Alloacidobacterium dinghuense: one gene and its partner. The main gene of each other region encodes a partner of the protein of the gene in region 2 in a complex. Links are inferred from orthologs where the notes say so. Each region holds a gene or a part of one and is shown on either strand. Other genes may lie near its edges. The genes, in order: H7849_RS03315 and H7849_RS07610.

What was found.
Region 1: the proteins of H7849_RS07610 (region 2) and H7849_RS03315 are in contact, whole or in part, in a solved structure (PDB 8CE8), measured with the Escherichia coli proteins. The link is inferred for Alloacidobacterium dinghuense from one-to-one orthologs.

What each region holds. Positions count from the first base shown.
Region 1 is NZ_CP060394.1:797,686-807,743, forward strand. What follows is about bases 4,014-6,990. They hold H7849_RS03315 (cytochrome c biogenesis protein), read right to left. Parts: upstream 5,866-6,990; coding sequence 5,161-5,865; downstream 4,014-5,160. Other genes in these bases: H7849_RS03305 (hypothetical protein), read right to left, coding at 4,014-4,442; H7849_RS03310 (RNA polymerase sigma factor), read right to left, coding at 4,423-4,947; H7849_RS03320 (hypothetical protein), read left to right, coding at 5,991-6,194; H7849_RS03325 (Gfo/Idh/MocA family oxidoreductase), read right to left, coding at 6,316-6,990. In the rest of the region: cobA (uroporphyrinogen-III C-methyltransferase), read left to right, coding at 1-587; H7849_RS03290 (YncE family protein), read right to left, coding at 634-1,896; aroF (3-deoxy-7-phosphoheptulonate synthase), read right to left, coding at 1,883-2,968; H7849_RS03300 (hypothetical protein), read right to left, coding at 3,352-3,891; more of H7849_RS03305, read right to left, coding at 3,906-4,013; more of H7849_RS03325, read right to left, coding at 6,991-7,371; glycogen debranching protein GlgX, read right to left, coding at 7,423-9,588; H7849_RS03335 (PleD family two-component system response regulator), read right to left, coding at 9,679-10,058. UniProt on the Escherichia coli protein: Required for the export of heme to the periplasm for the biogenesis of c-type cytochromes.
Region 2 is NZ_CP060394.1:1,881,979-1,887,819, forward strand. What follows is about bases 2,614-5,606. They hold H7849_RS07610 (heme exporter protein CcmB), read right to left. Parts: upstream 4,450-5,606; coding sequence 3,778-4,449; downstream 2,614-3,777. Other genes in these bases: H7849_RS07600 (ferritin-like domain-containing protein), read left to right, coding at 2,614-3,284; H7849_RS07605 (VOC family protein), read left to right, coding at 3,400-3,771; ybaK (Cys-tRNA(Pro) deacylase), read right to left, coding at 4,446-4,925; ccmA (heme ABC exporter ATP-binding protein CcmA), read right to left, coding at 4,922-5,584. Also shown: H7849_RS07585 (uracil-DNA glycosylase), read left to right, coding at 1-413; H7849_RS07590 (hypothetical protein), read left to right, coding at 530-1,324; H7849_RS07595 (SDR family oxidoreductase), read right to left, coding at 1,432-2,175; more of H7849_RS07600, read left to right, coding at 2,412-2,613; H7849_RS07625 (cytochrome c maturation protein CcmE), read right to left, coding at 5,634-5,841. UniProt on the Escherichia coli protein: Required for the export of heme to the periplasm for the biogenesis of c-type cytochromes.

The DNA of each region.
Region 1 (10,058 bases), 1.1 Mb from region 2 along the record:
AGATCCTGAAACTGGCGAACAAGCAAGCGACAATTCAGAACGTTGGCAAACGCTGCGGTAGCAAATCCATCACTCAGGAGGGCATTAACGCCCTCCTGATCCGCCACGCACGCGCAGGTCATAGCGTAGTCCGCCTTAAGATCGGTGATCCCATGCTCTTTGGGCGTGCTGGTGAAGAAATCGACGCGCTGCACCACGCATCCGTCCCGTTTGAAGTGGTACCGGGAATCACCGCCGCCTTTGCCGCTGCGGCAACCATCCATGCTTCCCTAACGGATCGACGGCTAGCTTCCAAGGTCGTCTTTCTCACTGGCCATCGCGCCAGCCCTGAGGATCCCGGCTGGGGGCCACTGCCCACCGATGCGACGCTGGTCATCTACATGCCGGGATCGGACTACGCGAGGCTTAGCGCACAGATCAGAGCGTCGGGATTCGGTCCGGAAACGCCCAGCATTATCATCTCGAAAGTTGCTACCGCAAAAGAGCAAACCCGGCACACAACTGTAGGCAATTTAGCCTCTGGCTCCCCGCTGTCCGCACCATGCGTCATCCTTGTAGGAAATGCGCTTGGCAGGAGAAAGAGCTGAACGGTTAGTAAGCGAAGTAGTTGTCACTCCGAAGCCGGGAAAGTGGTCATCTGACATGAAACGCCTTCACCACAATGTCATTCGGCTGCTTGCCCGCCGGAAGCAGGGTGAAGAGCGTACCAACGCGATTGATTCCGCCCGGCGTTCGGCTCATAACGCGCACGACTGCAACATCGTTTGACCTCGCATCGGCGACAAGCAACAGGTGCCCTTCAGCTGAAAAAGCAAGCGCGTCCGGTCCATCGCCCACATGGACAGTGTTGATGGTTTTGCCATCGTCGATCGAGTACACCTCAATGGATCCGGTGTTGAATTTGCTGATCCACAACGTGGAGTTGTCCGCGCTTACAACTGCGCTCGCTGGATGCGCGCCAACCAGATAAGCCCCGCCCACTTCGTTCGCCTGCGTGGCAATTTCTGAAATTGTGTCGCTGTCAAAGTTCGAGACAAAAATCTCACCCCCATCCGGCTTCAACGCCAGATGCACTGGCGTCTGGCCCACATCAAGAAAGGTGAGCAAGCGGTCGGCGTGCTCGATTGCAATCGGACTGTCAGTCCGTGCCAGGCCAACCACCATCACCTGATGCCCACCCGAGCAGGCAACAAACGCCTTCGACGAATCGGGCAGAATGACCGCATACGTTGCTGCCGGGCATCCGGTGAAAACGCTGCGAACCTTATAGGTCTGCGGGTCAACAACGGTAACGCTTCCGCTCGTTCGATTCGTGACGACCAGACTCTTGCCGTCAGGAGAGATGCGCGCCATTCCCGGACCTTCGCCCGCTCCGATCAGTGCAATCTCTCGCCGCCTCGTCAGGTCAATGACCGATACATTGTTGGAGCCGGAGTTTGCAACATAACCGCGCTCACCCCTCGCGTCCAGATCAATGAAATACGGCTTGCTGTGAACCGGAATCGTCGCTACAACCGCGTTCTTCTGCGCGTCAATGACGCTCACTGAACTACTGTTCGTATTAACGGCGTAAATTTCGTTCTTTACTGGATTGGCTGCGAGTCCCGTAGGATTGTCACCCACGCGAATCACCCGGTCCTGCCGCAGATTCACCAGGTCGAGAACGGTAACGGTATTGCTGCCGCCGCTGGTTACGTAAGCATATTCGCGGTAATCTGCCGGATACTGTGGAAAGTCTCGTCGGCGGCAGGACGCCAGCGGCGCAAGCAGCAAGAGCAGAGAAATGAGACAGGCCCGCTGTTTCTTCGCAAGGTGAAGACTGCGAACCCTCTCTATCTCATCTGCAGAAAAAGCTGGGTCTGACTGGCCGGATGGCATGCGTCTAACGTGAAGCAATGCCTTCCGTGATCTGAATGCCACGCGGCACGGTGCGTCCCAGCACTGCCGCAATCTGCGCAGCCTCGTTCATCAACTGCACATATTGCTCAGGGTACAAAGACTGCATGCCATCAGACAGAGCCTTGTCCGGCTGGTGATGCACCTCGACGATCAGGCCATCGCATCCCACCGCAACCGCGGCGCGGCCGAGAGGGATGACCTTGTTGCGCTTGCCTGTGCCGTGGCTTGGATCGACGACGATGGGCAGATGGCTCAGACGCTGGACGGCGGGCACAATGCTCAGGTCGAGCGTATTGCGGGTGTGATCGGCAAAGGTACGTACCCCACGCTCGCACAGGATGACCTGATAATTGCCCTCGCTCATAATGTATTCAGCCGCCATGAGAAACTCTTCGAGCGTGGCGGCAATTCCGCGCTTCAGCAAAACGGGCTTACGCTTCCGGCCTGCCGCCTTCAGCAGGGAATAGTTCTGCATATTACGCGCGCCGATTTGGATCACGTCGGCATATTTGTCGACCAGCTCCAGCGCTTCGTTGTCGATGGCTTCTGTAACAATCCGCAGGCCAAATTTGTCGCGAATCTCCGCCATAATCTTGAGCGCTTCTTCGCCTAGCCCTTGGAACGCATACGGAGAAGTGCGCGGCTTATAGGCTCCGCCGCGAAAGAACTGCGCACCAGCGCTGGCAACCTCCTCGGCCACAGCAAAGGCCTGTTCCCGCGTTTCAATCGAGCACGGACCAGCGATCATCGCGAAATCGCGGCCGCCGATCGTGGCATTTGTGCCGGGGAAGCGGATAATCGTGTCCTCTTCCTTGACCTCGCGGCTCACCAGTTTGTACGGTTTTGAGACTTGAATGACTTCGGCGACGCCGGAAAGATCCTCGATATTGCCGCGGTCGATTTCTCCCTGGTTGCCGGTGATCCCAATTGCAGTGCGCTGCGCACCAGGCAGAGGATGGGGGCGTAAGCCTAATTGTTCAATCTGTTCGCAGACCGCCTGGATTTCCTCCGGCGTTGCCTGCGCTTTCATGACCACGAGCATGGAGACGGACCTTTCTGTAACTTTCAAGTGTATCGACTTCCCCGTTGGGGAAGCAATGAGAGTCACCTGTCCACATTGTTCCGGACCGTTTCACGCGATACCCGGAAGCGCCCCGATTAATAAAATTCGATTCCGCGAAACTTTTTTTCAGAAAATCTGTCTTCGCTATGAGAGAGGCAACACTCCAAAGTGCTCAGCTTCTTCAAATAGCAGTAAACCCTCCTCGGACAACGAGGCTATCGAAAGATAGTCTCGTTGCTTTTTTTTCTAGCTCGCCAGCAGATTAACCTTCGCTATGAGAGAGGCAACACTTTAAAGTGCTCAGCTTCTTCGAATAGCAGCAAACCCTCCTCGGACAACGAGGCTATCGGACGGTAGCCTCGTTGTTTTTTCTTCAGCCCCAGCGCAGATTATTCGATGCGCGTCGCCGTCAACTCCACCTGGACCTTTCCTTTGTCCTGAAGATTGTCAGAAGAAAAGATGATGGTAGGTTTCGTGATTGGAACCAACACGTTGGCGGACCACTTATTCGATCGAATGATTGGCAGCGCGGTTGACTCGGTGGTCGCAGTTGGCTCGGTGGTTCTAGTTGTGCTGCTGATCTCAGCCGTTACTGAGAGTGCGAGCTTGTTGTCGACTTCCAGCGCGCGCAGGGAATCGATATTCACGCCAACGTCGATATATTGCACCTCACCCTTCTCCCGCTCAGTTAAGACCGGAACCTTGTCCCCAATCCTGATCTGCGCGGACGGACCGTTTCCAGTTGCAATAGCAGTAGCGTAGGTGCGGCTATTGGTAACTTTGCCCGTCTCTCCAACTTCCTGAACGGAGTAGGTGAGCCGGTAGTAGTGTGCGGGACTCTCCACTGTTTTTACTTCCTGTTGTGCGGACATATCGATCGGTGCCGCGAAGAGGGCAAGCGCAAAGCAGAGGATGATAATTCGGCGCATGGTGGCTCCTGTCTTTAAGGTTGGGTATCTGAATCAAGATATGGAATGCTCAGTTCCGCGATATGCAAAGGCTCGTCGAGCTGCGTTCGCGCTTTCGCAACCAATTGCTGGGCCTTCGGCGGTGCATGCGCTGTGAATTGCATGAGCAACTGCTCCTGCTCGGTTGGAGCCGAAGGGGTAGGGAATTGGTCAAGTTTAGGCAACTCGCGTGGCTTGTGGTGAGCCGTCCCATGTTGCGCGACCTCCAACTTTGGGGCCGAAGATTGTCTGGGGACGACTACGGGAGTTGAGCTCGATGCAACGGATGGATTGTTTGCGACTTGAGGCCGAGTCTCAGCTTGCTGCCTGTAGAACAACGCCGCTATCAGGCAGCTAAGCATGGGAACAGCAACAGCGATGCCCAGCCACCAACGATGCTTCCGGCGTCGGGCCTCCACCGCAGCCATAACTCGCGCCGTCAGCGCCGGGGGATGGCCGCCGTCGCGGGGATCGGCGTAGGTGGCAATCGCCTGCTCCACTTCGGCTTCGAATTCAGGCGTGTCGAGCGGCATGGTTCTTTCCCTCCAGCGCAGCCAGCTTTTCCCGTAGCAGTTGGCGCGCGCGGAGCACACGCGTTCGCACTGTACCTTCCGGAATCCCGAGAAGCTGCGCAACTTCGGACGAGGTCAACTCTTGAATGGTTGAAAGCGCGAGCGGCTGCCGAAGCTCTTCGGGCAGCCCATCGATCAGGCGATGCACTTTCTGTTGCAGGTCGGCGTCGAGCGCGGTCTGCTCTGGGCTGGGGCGGCCGGACTCAATCTCAATTTCGCCCACCTCATGTGCAGGCTCGTGCTTCGGCAGGTGATCGAGAGCGACTCGCCAGGCCGCGCGGGCCAGATAGGCCTTTTCGTCTCGCATGCCATCCCATGCATTACCGCGGTAGAGCTTCAAGAACACCTCCTGCACCACGTCCTCGGCATCATGGGAATTACGCAGCACGGCATACGCGACGCGAAAGACAAGGCGGGAGTGGCGCCGGACACATTCCGTGAACTTCGCATCATCCCGTTTTGCCAAGCTGGCTCAACTCTCCCATTCACACGCAAAGACGGTGGAGGCAGGAAGGCTGTTCAGATATTTTTTGAAATGCTCTGAGTGAATGGCGCCGAAAGAGCTAGTTCCGGCCGGATCGCCACTTCAGCGCCACGTAGGCGAAATATCCAAGCTGGATGACCCAGGTGACAGCATAGGCCAGCACAAGATGGCGATGAAACATTGGATTCATAGTGGTTACCCTGCCGCTTCCAGTGCGCGCAGCGCTGCCTGTTGCTCTTTCAGTTGATCACGCACAGCGACACCGTAACGGAAGGCGACGAGCATGACGCCCCACGCCAGCCACGCCGCCAGATTCCAAAACACTGCAGGCAACATGCTGGGATCAAGCCCGGCATTCGGCCCACCGAAGAAAACGGGAGCGGGATGCTGCGTGCGCCACCAGCGCGTCGACATATAGACGATGGGCACATCGGCATAGCCAAAGATCGCCATCACTGCGGCCAACGTCTGCATCTGCGGGCCTGCGGCAAAGCGTCGCAGCAGCAGATAGGCGACGTAAATGAGGTAAAGGACCAGCGTCGAAGTCAACCGCTCATCCCATGTCCACCAGATGCCCCACACCGGCCGCGCCCACAGTGATCCTGTGATCAGCCCGACGGTGCAGAAAACCACGCCCATCTCTGCCGTCGAAATTGCCAGCGCATCCGCTTTCATGGCTCGAACGGAATTTCTGTTGCGATAGACGAGGTACGCGATCGAAGCCAGAAGATTGATGGCAAAAAAGACGCTCATTCCGCACCAGGCGGAGACGTGGTAATAGAAAATCCGCTGAATTTCGCCCTGGTTACTGTCCGGAGGGACGACAAACATGGCCACACGAAAACCCTGGGCGAGTAGGCCGAGCGTGAGAGCAACCCATAGCCAGCGAAACAGCTTCATTTCCGATCCTTGATGAGGATGATTCCCAACCAGTGTAACGCGTCAGTCGTCATAAGTCGTTCCGTCTGAAGGAGTCCATCTCTCCACTTTCCAATCGTTACGCAAAGGGAGTACAGTGTTTGGCCATGGCAGTGGTTACTCTCATTATCGGCATTGTTCTTCTTGGTATGGGGCTTCTTGGCCACACCTTTTTTACCCGTACGAAACGCGCATTGCACCCAGATGAGCACAGGGCCCGCAGATGGGTCATGACCATCGGGTCGCTGGTAGCAGGTTTATGGCTGGTGGCATTTTCCGCCGCGCAGCTCCTGCACTATTATCGCCAGTAAGCCTGAGCAAGGCGCAAACGGCATCTTCGCTATACGATTCGTGACGGCGAGCAGGAGCGTCAACCAGCCGTGGGCTTTCTCCAAGAAGACGGCAATGTCTGTGTCTAAGGTCCCGGATGAGTCAAGGCTTATTACTGAGGTCGACAGGCAATACGCGTCCCTCGCTGCTGCTTTCGCGCGCCAGTTCGATAAGCCTCGTTGTCCGCCAGGCTTGCTCCGGCGCAACCACCAGCTTTGCCTTGCCCAGCAGCGCATCGCGAACGTTCGCGTAGATACCGCGATAATCGCCTACCTCGGTTTCGACCCTCTCAGGTGCGGCTCCTTCCATGTATAACTTGCCCCACGCCTCTTCCGGCTCCTGACCGAAACCAGGCGCATCAAACAGGATGCCACCCTTCAGTTGATCTTCCTGGGGATCCAGCCCGAACTTCACAAAGCTGCCCTGTGTGCCGTGCAGGGTAAAACGGGCTCCCGGCGCTTTCGTGAGAGTCGAAGCGCGGAGATAAGCAGTAAGCCGCTTATAGAACAAAGTAATGTCAAACACATCGTCGACTACGCCATTGTCGCGATCGATCCGCACGGAAGCGAAAATCTTTTCCGGATTACCGAACAGGGTGAGTGCCTGATCAATTAAGTGTGAACCCAGGTCAAAAAGCGTTCCCCCGCCAGGACCGCCATTCTCGCGCCAGCCCCTGAGTCGCGGTTCAGGCCGGAAACGGTCAAAATGTGATTCGAACGTGACCAGCCGCCCGAGTAATCCGCTGACCAGCATCTTCTCTACGGTTTTGAAATCGCCATCCCAGCGCCGATTCTGATAGGCGGTGAGAAGCCGCTTACGTTCGCGCGCCAGCCGAATCAACTGCGCGGCATCATCGGACGTAAGCGCGAACGGCTTGTCGATCACGACATCCCGATCGGCGCGCAGGCATTGTTCCGCAACCTCAAAGTGGGAAGAACTGGGCGTTCCCACTGCGATGAGCCGAATGCTCTCATCGGCCAGCAATTCCTCGATGGAACGGCAAATTTTGACCTGAGGATAGGCCTTCGCTGCTTCGTCTCCTGTGCGTTGCACAATCGCTGCAAGCTCGAGCCCAGGGGTTGCGTGGATAACGGCCGCATGAAAGATGCGGCCAGCAAGACCAAAGCCGATAACGCCGGCACGAATCGTATCTGTCACGGTTGCGAATCCTTGTCAGAGAGGGACGCACCCATTCTCTATCGAAGCGCGCTACTCCGCAAGCTCATCCGGAGATTCTACCAAGGCTGGCTTCTGACGCTCCCGCTCCATCAGCAAAATCAGCGAGCGCCCTTCCAGTCGAACACGTCGTCGCGCTGTTGATTTCTTAAACGGGGTCGCGCAGTTGTTCGTATTCAGAATCGTCTGCCATATCCCATCCTGGGGAGGAGGCGGCAGCTGAAAATTCACCGCCTGGTGATAAGCATTCATAAGCAGCAGGAATGAGTTGTCTGTAATAGAGTTTCCCAGTTGATCCGTTGCCTCAAGTGTCGAGCCGTTCAGCATCATGCCAAGCGTGCGAATCCACCCGGCATTCCATGCCTCCACGCCCAACTCTTTTCCGTTGGTGCCAAACCATGCAATGTCACGTGCAGCTGAGTGGTGAATCACGCGATCCTGAAAAAACTTTCGCCGTCGCAAATTCGGATGTTCCTTGCGCAGCGCAATCAGCCGGCAGGTAAAGTCAATCAATAATTCTTTTTCTTCCGTTGGCGTCCAGTCATACCAGCTGATCGCGTTGTCCTGGCAATAGGCATTGTTGTTTCCACTTTGCGTGCGCCCTATTTCGTCGCCGCCCGAGATCATGGGAACGCCTTGCGAAAGCAGCAGCGTCGCCAGAAAATTCCGCATCTGCCGGTCACGGGCATGGTTGATTTCCGGATGATCAGTCGGCCCCTCGACTCCCATGTTCCAGGAGCTGTTATCGTTCGCGCCGTCCTGATTGTTTTCTCCGTTGGCCTCATTGTGTTTGTCGTTGTAGCTCACCAGATCGCGCAGCGTGAAGCCATCATGCGCCGTGACGAAATTAATGCTCGCGTAGGGGCGTCGCCCGTCATGCTGATAGAGGTCGCTTGATCCCGTCAATCGATAGCCAACGTCCGACAACTGTCCGTCATCGCCTTTCCAATAACGGCGCACGGTGTCGCGATATTTCCCGTTCCACTCGGCCCACTGCACGGGAAAATTGCCCACCTGATAGCCGCCCTCGCCAACGTCCCACGGCTCCGCGATCAGCTTTACATCGGCCAAGGTCGGGTCCTGATGAATGATGTCAAAGAAGCCGCTCAGTCGATCCACATCATGCAGTTCGCGCGCCAGCGCAGAGGCGAGATCAAAGCGAAATCCGTCGACGTGCATCTCCAGCACCCAATAGCGCAGCGAATCCATGATCAGCTTCAGCACTTGCGGATGCCGCACATTCAGGCTGTTTCCAGTGCCCGTGTAGTCCATGTAAAAACGCGGATTATCCGCCACGGTCCGGTAATACGTGAGGTTGTCGATGCCCTTCTGCGAAAGCATCGGCCCCATGTGATTGCCCTCAGCTGTATGGTTGTAAACCACATCGAGAATCACCTCGATGCCTTCCCGGTGCAGCATCTTCACCATGGCCTTGAACTCGGCAACCTGATTACCACCATCGCCAGTTGAGCAGTAGCGTCCGTGCGGAGCGAAATAAGCAAGCGTGTTATAGCCCCAGTAGTTGCTCAAGCCGCTCTCAACGAGGTGACTGTCGTTGATGAAGTGATGGACCGGCATTAGTTCCACAGCCGTGACGCCAAGCCGTTTTAGGTGGCGCAGGCTGGCCGGTGATGCTATCCCCGCATAGGTGCCACGCAGAGGCTCCGGCACGTCCGGATTCTGTATGCTGAAGCCCCTCACATGCGTTTCATAGATGATCGAGTCCGAAAGCGGCGTGCGCAGCGGGCGGTCCTGTTCCCAATCGAAATAAGGATTCACCACAAGGCTCTTCGGAATTCCCGGTGCACTGTCACGGTCGTCGCGATGCAAATCGGCGTCCTCGCCTCCGAAGACGTAGGGAAAGATTGCCTGCGACCAGTCAACACGCCCCGTCACCGCCTGTGCATACGGGTCAACCAACAGCTTCGCCGGATTGAACCGCAGGCCCTTCTGCGGCTCCCACGGCCCATGCACGCGATATCCATACTTTTGCCCCGGTTGAATACCCGGCAAATAGCCGTGCCAGACAAAAGCAGTTGTCTCTTTCAGCGGGATCTTTTCGCAGCCTTTATCCTCTTCATTAAAGAGGCAAAGCTCGACTCCTTGAGCCATCTCGGAATAGAGAGCAAAATTTACGCCCGTTCCATCCCACTTCGCGCCGAGTGGGTAAGGCCTACCCGGAAGAAGCGTCATTGGCATATCGCAAATCTCTTTCGCTGATTGTGATCGTTGATCAGGGTTTCCCCATATCAGAGGCAAATAGGGCTGGAAACGTTGCCAGCAGCAGCGCTATCTCTTTCTCCGTGCGAATTTTAGCCCAGACCACTGCGCATCTACAGCGCACACTTTGTAATCGACAAAACCGCGCGCGAGTCCTACTTCCCGCACATCGTTCTGGTTGAAATCACTGCGCAGCTTCGCCGTTGTCTTCGGATGAATTATCCAGAACGAAGTGCCTTCGGGCAAATGCGCCTGTGCATGATCAGCCGCAGCATCCAGTTCCCGAAGCGAATGCACAACATACAGGACTAGCTGTGTCCCAGCAACGATTCGATGGTTGAGCGATGTTCCTTCTGGCAGTTCGCCGATGATCTCTTCCATGCCATCTTCCGCCCCGCCAATCAGAGCGACTTGCATTTTAGGTGAAATGCCCAGCTTCCGCGTCAGCG
Region 2 (5,841 bases):
TTGTGGGCAGGGCGGGGCAGTTGCTGAACAACATGATTACGGCGATGGGGCTGAAGCGCGAAGACGTTTACATCGCCAATATCGTCAAGTGCCGTCCGCCGCAGAATCGAACCCCCGAGCCGGTTGAGGCAAACACCTGCTCGCAGTTTCTTTTTCGGCAGATCGACGTCATCCATCCGGAGATTTTGGTCGCCCTTGGCTCAACCGCTGCAACCTACCTGCTCGGCGGTAAGGCTCCGCTCAGTGCACTGCGTGGGCGTGTGCATGAGGCTCGCGGATCGAAACTGATCGTTACCTACCATCCTGCATATTTGTTGCGCGATCCGCGGCAGAAGAAGGAAGCGTGGGCCGACCTGCAGATCGCAATGGCTGAGCTTGGCATGAAGCCTCCGAAGCGCACTCCGAGTGAGTGAGACTGGCAGTTCCGCCTTCACTCTACGCTAGTGTCTCTGCCCTGACTTGTGTCTCGGTTAGCGGGAAATGGCTGGATGACTTATACTGGCGTCGCTCTAAAGTAAGGAGAGCTTTTATGAGCTCGTTTCCTCCTTCCTTGCCTGTCCCTCCGCTTCCAAGAGACCCATTCGCCGGACCCGAATGGGCGACGATACCGATCGCAGACAGGCCTGTTGTTATGGATCTGCTCGCTGGACTTTCAACGACCAAACTGCTCGAAACTTGCGGTTTGTGGAGCGAGGAAGATGCGCGCCGTATCGAACCGTTTCGAGGTCATGGTTTTCTTGATTTGAGAGGCACCTCGGCGGGAACAACTGATCGCCTGTTGAAATACATTCGCTATTTTTCGAATTTAGGTCATTTCCCGTATTTCCTTCTTGACCAGCAGGCAAAGGCCGCGATTCTAGTTGGTCAGGCTGCGACGGCAAGACCGGGCCCGAGAAACCCTTTTCGAGCGGAAAAGCCGAAAGGCGTTGTGCCGTTTGTCATTATGATTAATGGCGAATGCCGTATCGGGCCCACGTTTAGACGTATCGAGATACGTCCGCTTCCGAGCACGGGGGTCAATCATGCTTTTATTGCACAAATGGCCAGCCAAGTAGCGTTCGCCGGTGAACTGAAATTCGGTGGCATGGGTGAAGGCGCTGCTGGTGTGCTCATTAGCTGGTCAAATGAATCAGGTGGCTATCGATCTACTGGAAACGATGCGTACAAAGTTGGACTGCCGATGAATCTATTTAGCGGAAGGGGTCCGCTCTCTGCACCGAAAGATTTTGTGAATGCTTATGGCGCAGGGCGGTCAAAGATTAATTGGGGCAGGCATGGTCCACCAGAGAGCGCTCAGTCAAAAGGCGATTACTGGTATCGCTGAAACCTTTAGGTAAAACGGCGGGGAGACACGGCTGATCCTGAATACTCTCCCCTTGATTCTGCGGGTAGTCACGGAAAATAGCGAAATCTCCGCGTTCACCAAGCAAATTACCAGGGTAGAGCTTCACCCATGTGGAAGTAGCCGCCTGTCGGACCATCGGAAGCCAGCGTGGCGAGCTGGACGCTTGTTTTTGCGCCGTCTGGAAGTTCCATGGGCGCCGCATCTGTGCCCATGTCGGTCTTAACCCAGCCGGGATGTGCCGAATTCACCTTGATCTTTGTGTCGCGCAACTCATGCGCAAGATGCACCGTGAATGCGTTGAGCGCGGCCTTTGAAGCGTCGTATGCCAAGGCTTTGGCGCCATAGATAGGCGAATCTGGATCGGCGTGCAAAGTGAGGGATCCGAGGATGCTCGAAAGATTCACAATACGGCCTTCCGGAGCCTTCTTAATGAGCGGTAACAGAACCTGTGTTAATTCAATGGTGCCGAAGAAATTCGTATCGAATGTTTCGCGCAGGACGGCTTGCGTGACTGTGCTCGTGTTGTTCGGCGCCATGAATGTTTCCTTCGATACGCCGGCGTTGTTAATAAGGATGTCAAGCTTGCCATAATTCTTGTCAAAGTAATCGTAAGCTTCTTTGTAGTCGGCTGGCTTAGTGATGTCGAAGCGGATAACGTCCACGTCGGCGCCATCTGCGCGCAATTCTTTAGCGACCGCCTGTCCCTTCCCCAGATCGCGGGATCCGATCACAACTTTGATGCCGTCACCTTTCCCCAATTGACGTGCAGTTTCCAGGCCAATGCCCCTGTTTCCACCGGTAATAAAAGCAACCTTCTTTTCCTTAGCCATTTGATTAGGCCCTCCTGCTCAGTGTTCAGATGTTGCAACAGGAAATAGGATTCATACGAATCAGTTCAATGAAAATCAGACGGCTCATCAAAAAAAACCTTTACTCTGCCAATCCACTTACCACTTGCAGGCGTACTAAAAACGCCAGGGAATTGGGCGCCGTGATCGGGCCCATGAAAAACATCCGCAGGATGCGCTCCAGTTCTCCGGAAAATCCCTCCCTAGGAGACTGGATCATGAATCTGTCCAAAGATACCGAAATCGTCATCCCGGCCAGCGACGGCTCATCCGGTATGTCACGTAGATTATTTTTCAAGCGCGCCACAATTGCCGGAGCCACAAGTGCGGTTGCACTCAGCGGCCTCGTCGGTCTGGGCGCTGCTTCCGGCCAGGAAGTCGATGCAGACGCAAGAGATGAACGCTTCGGTCCTCATTCGTTAAAGAAGGGCGACCACGACATTTTGGTTGCTGCCGAAGTTGCCGAGGCACTCGCGGTTACAACCTATTCCAACATCATCAATACCGCGCCGTTTTTCACAAGGCTTGAATCCGACGATCAGGGCTACCTGATGGCTGCTCTGCAGGAAGAGATGTCCCACTACCTGCTGGAGCAGGAGGTCACTGACGAGTTCACCCCATTCACTTCTTTCTTCTATCCGCCCAAGATGTTTGCCGACGCGCAGACGACACTGAACACGCTCGTTACGCTGGAAGATGCATTCATTGCTGCTTATCTGGTGGGCGTGCGCAATTTCAGCACAACGCATCTGCGTGTGACTGCGGCACGCATTATGGGCATCGAGAGCGATCATCGCACGCTGGCACGCGTTATAGGCCCCGGCGTGGCGGCGCAGGACGCCGGCCCAATTGAGATGATCACCGGCGCTCAGGGAGTAGCAGAGAGCGTCGATCCCCCTAACAACAACGGCTATGAAAGAACCTTATGCTGGACCAACATCAATCAGGCACTTGCCGCACTCATGCCTTTCGTCGACAAAACTGCGGCCAAGAAGGCTGGATTTGATACCTCCAAATCGTATCCGTTCGAGCCGTTCAATCCGGTTCTGCCGAATCCCCTGGGCGAATTCATTTCTTTTAAAGGTTGCTAATGATGGCTGGCGGAAGACAGGGCCACGATGCGCGGCGTGGCCTTTGTCGCTTTCTGAATTGGGCTAGCGCGCGTGAGCGTGCTAAAACGTTGTCGTCAAGTATTTCGGAGCCAGCATGCCACCCACACTCGCCAACGGAAAAATCTGCTACATCGAAATACCCGCAACTGACGTCGCACGCTCGGCTGATTTCTACAGCAAGGTCTTTGGCTGGCAAATCCGGCAACGAGGTGATGGCGCCACGGCTTTCGATGACGCAGTAGGCCAAGTGAGTGGCGCATGGGTCACGGGACGTCCGGCCGCCGCGCAGCCAGGTTTTATGATCTACATCTGGGTGGACAGCGTCGCTGCAACCATCGATGCCGTCGTGGCGAATGGCTGCGAGATTGTGCAGCGCATCGGAGCAGACGCGCCCGAGATCACAGCGCGCTTCCGTGATCCCGGAGGCAATGTTGTCGGTCTTTATCAGGAGCCGCCTCAGAGCTAGGGCCAGCTATTCGGCGTGGAGGACGATCTCGAAAAGCAGGAGGCAGATGGTCGTGTAAATCACATCGTAGCCAGCCAGCAACTTGATCCAGAGCCCCGGATCTGACTCGCCCGTAAGGATCGCGCTCGCGCCGAGGACCATCGCCAGCAGCGCTGGAATGAACAGCGGGAAGAGAATCAGCGGCAGCAGCAGTTCGCGGTTGCGTGTGCGAATGGAGAGTGCAGCAAAGAATGTTCCATTCGCTACCAAAGCCCAGGTCCCCAGCGGCAGAACCAGCGCCAGCAGCCAGCCGTTTCCCAGGGCGTGCAGGTTGTAAAAAATGATGAAGACCGGCGCAAGAATCAACTCCACTACCGTTACGAATAGAAAATTTGCCAGCACCTTGCCCAGAAAAAGCGAAGCCGCTGGGGCTGGCGTCATCCGCTGCGCGTCGAGCACCTGATGTCGCAGCTCCCGCGCCCACGCCTGATTCAGCGCCGACACCGACGCGAACATGGTAGCAACGCAGAGTATTCCACCCGCAATCTGTCGCGAAGACTCGCGCGTCGGATCAAAGGCCAGGCTGAAAAGCACCACCACCAGCAATGCAAAGAAGAGCATGGAGTTGATGGCATCCTTCGACCGCCACTCCAGCCGCAGGTCTTTCAACAAATGTGTAACAAAGTAAGGAGCCTTCACGAAGCGTGCTCCTTTGTGAGATCAGCCAGCGTAGCGTGGGATGCGCGGATGTAGTCGACGGGCGAGACAATGATCTGGGTGCCGCGCGTTCCCGCCGAGACGGAGATCACATCGAAAAGCTCAAGCGTCTCGTCGGCGTAGACAGGGAAGTTCTTCTTAGCGCCAAAGACGGTGACACCACCACGAATGTAGCCCGTGAGCGGCTGAATCTCTTTGAGAGAAACCATTTCGGCCTTACGGGTTCCCGCAGCATTCGCGAGCTTCTTGAAGTCGAGCTCGGCATTGCCGGGAACCACGGCAAAGGCGTGCTCCTTGTCGCTGGTAACACAGAGCAGCGTCTTGAAAACCTGCTCTGGCGGAAGCCCAATCTTTTCCGCGACAAGAATAGCGGAGAAGTCTTCGCTATCGAGTTCGTATTCACGCAGCTCATATTGAATACCGAGAGAGTCGAGATAGCGGGCGGCGTTGGTCTTCATGCGTGGATCGCGCTTCTCTGTGGTTTCTCAACGACCGCGCTCAAGCTGCCCGCAACCAACGTAATCAGCGAATCCGCAAGCGGCTCGGCTAGCTCGCGCTGATGCGTCGTCAGCACAATCGTCCGCTGCTCGGCCTTGATTCCGGCCAGCAGATCGAGCATCTGGTGCGCGCTGCCGATGTCCATGTTGGAAAAAGGCTCATCGAGCAGTAGCAGATCCGGCTTCGAAAGCAGAACACGAGCCAGCGCTGCCCGCTGACGCATCCCTTGTGAATACTGCCCCACCGGACGAGTAAGCGCCGGATCGAGGCCAACGGAGCGCAAAGCCTCTTCCGGCACCAGGCATACCTTTGCACGATAAAGATCGCCAAAGTAGCGAAGGTTCTCCACAGCCGTGTATTCGTCGTAGAGCATCGGAGCGTGGCTCATATAGCCAATGCGATCGCGCGCGTCATGTGAAGCGGTTCCCAGCACTTTGACCGTTCCATATGTAGGCCGCAGTAATCCGGCGAGAATGCGTAACAAGGTAGACTTACCGGCGCCGTTTTCTCCAAGAAGCACGTAGCAGCGACCCGCTTCGAGGGTGAGCGAAACCTTGCGCAGCGCGGCAAATGTGCCGTAGAGCTTCGAGACGGTCTCCAGTTGTGCGGTGATCGACATGCGCAAAAATCAGTTTACAGGCTCAGGGCCCATAAGCCTGATTCCCGCGTCACCGAGGTGGAACGACCGATGCCGTGCTTGCGGGTGTGGCCGCCGGAGCCTGACCTGGCGGGGGCGGAGCATACTTCGAGGCACACTTGGCCTGCAACTGCGTCGCGTGGAATACCCCATCACGTCCAAAGGTGCCGATGGCAAGAGCCTGCGAATTGTCTTTGAAGGTATCCGGCGGCGGCTCATCGCCCTTGTAGGAAACGCGA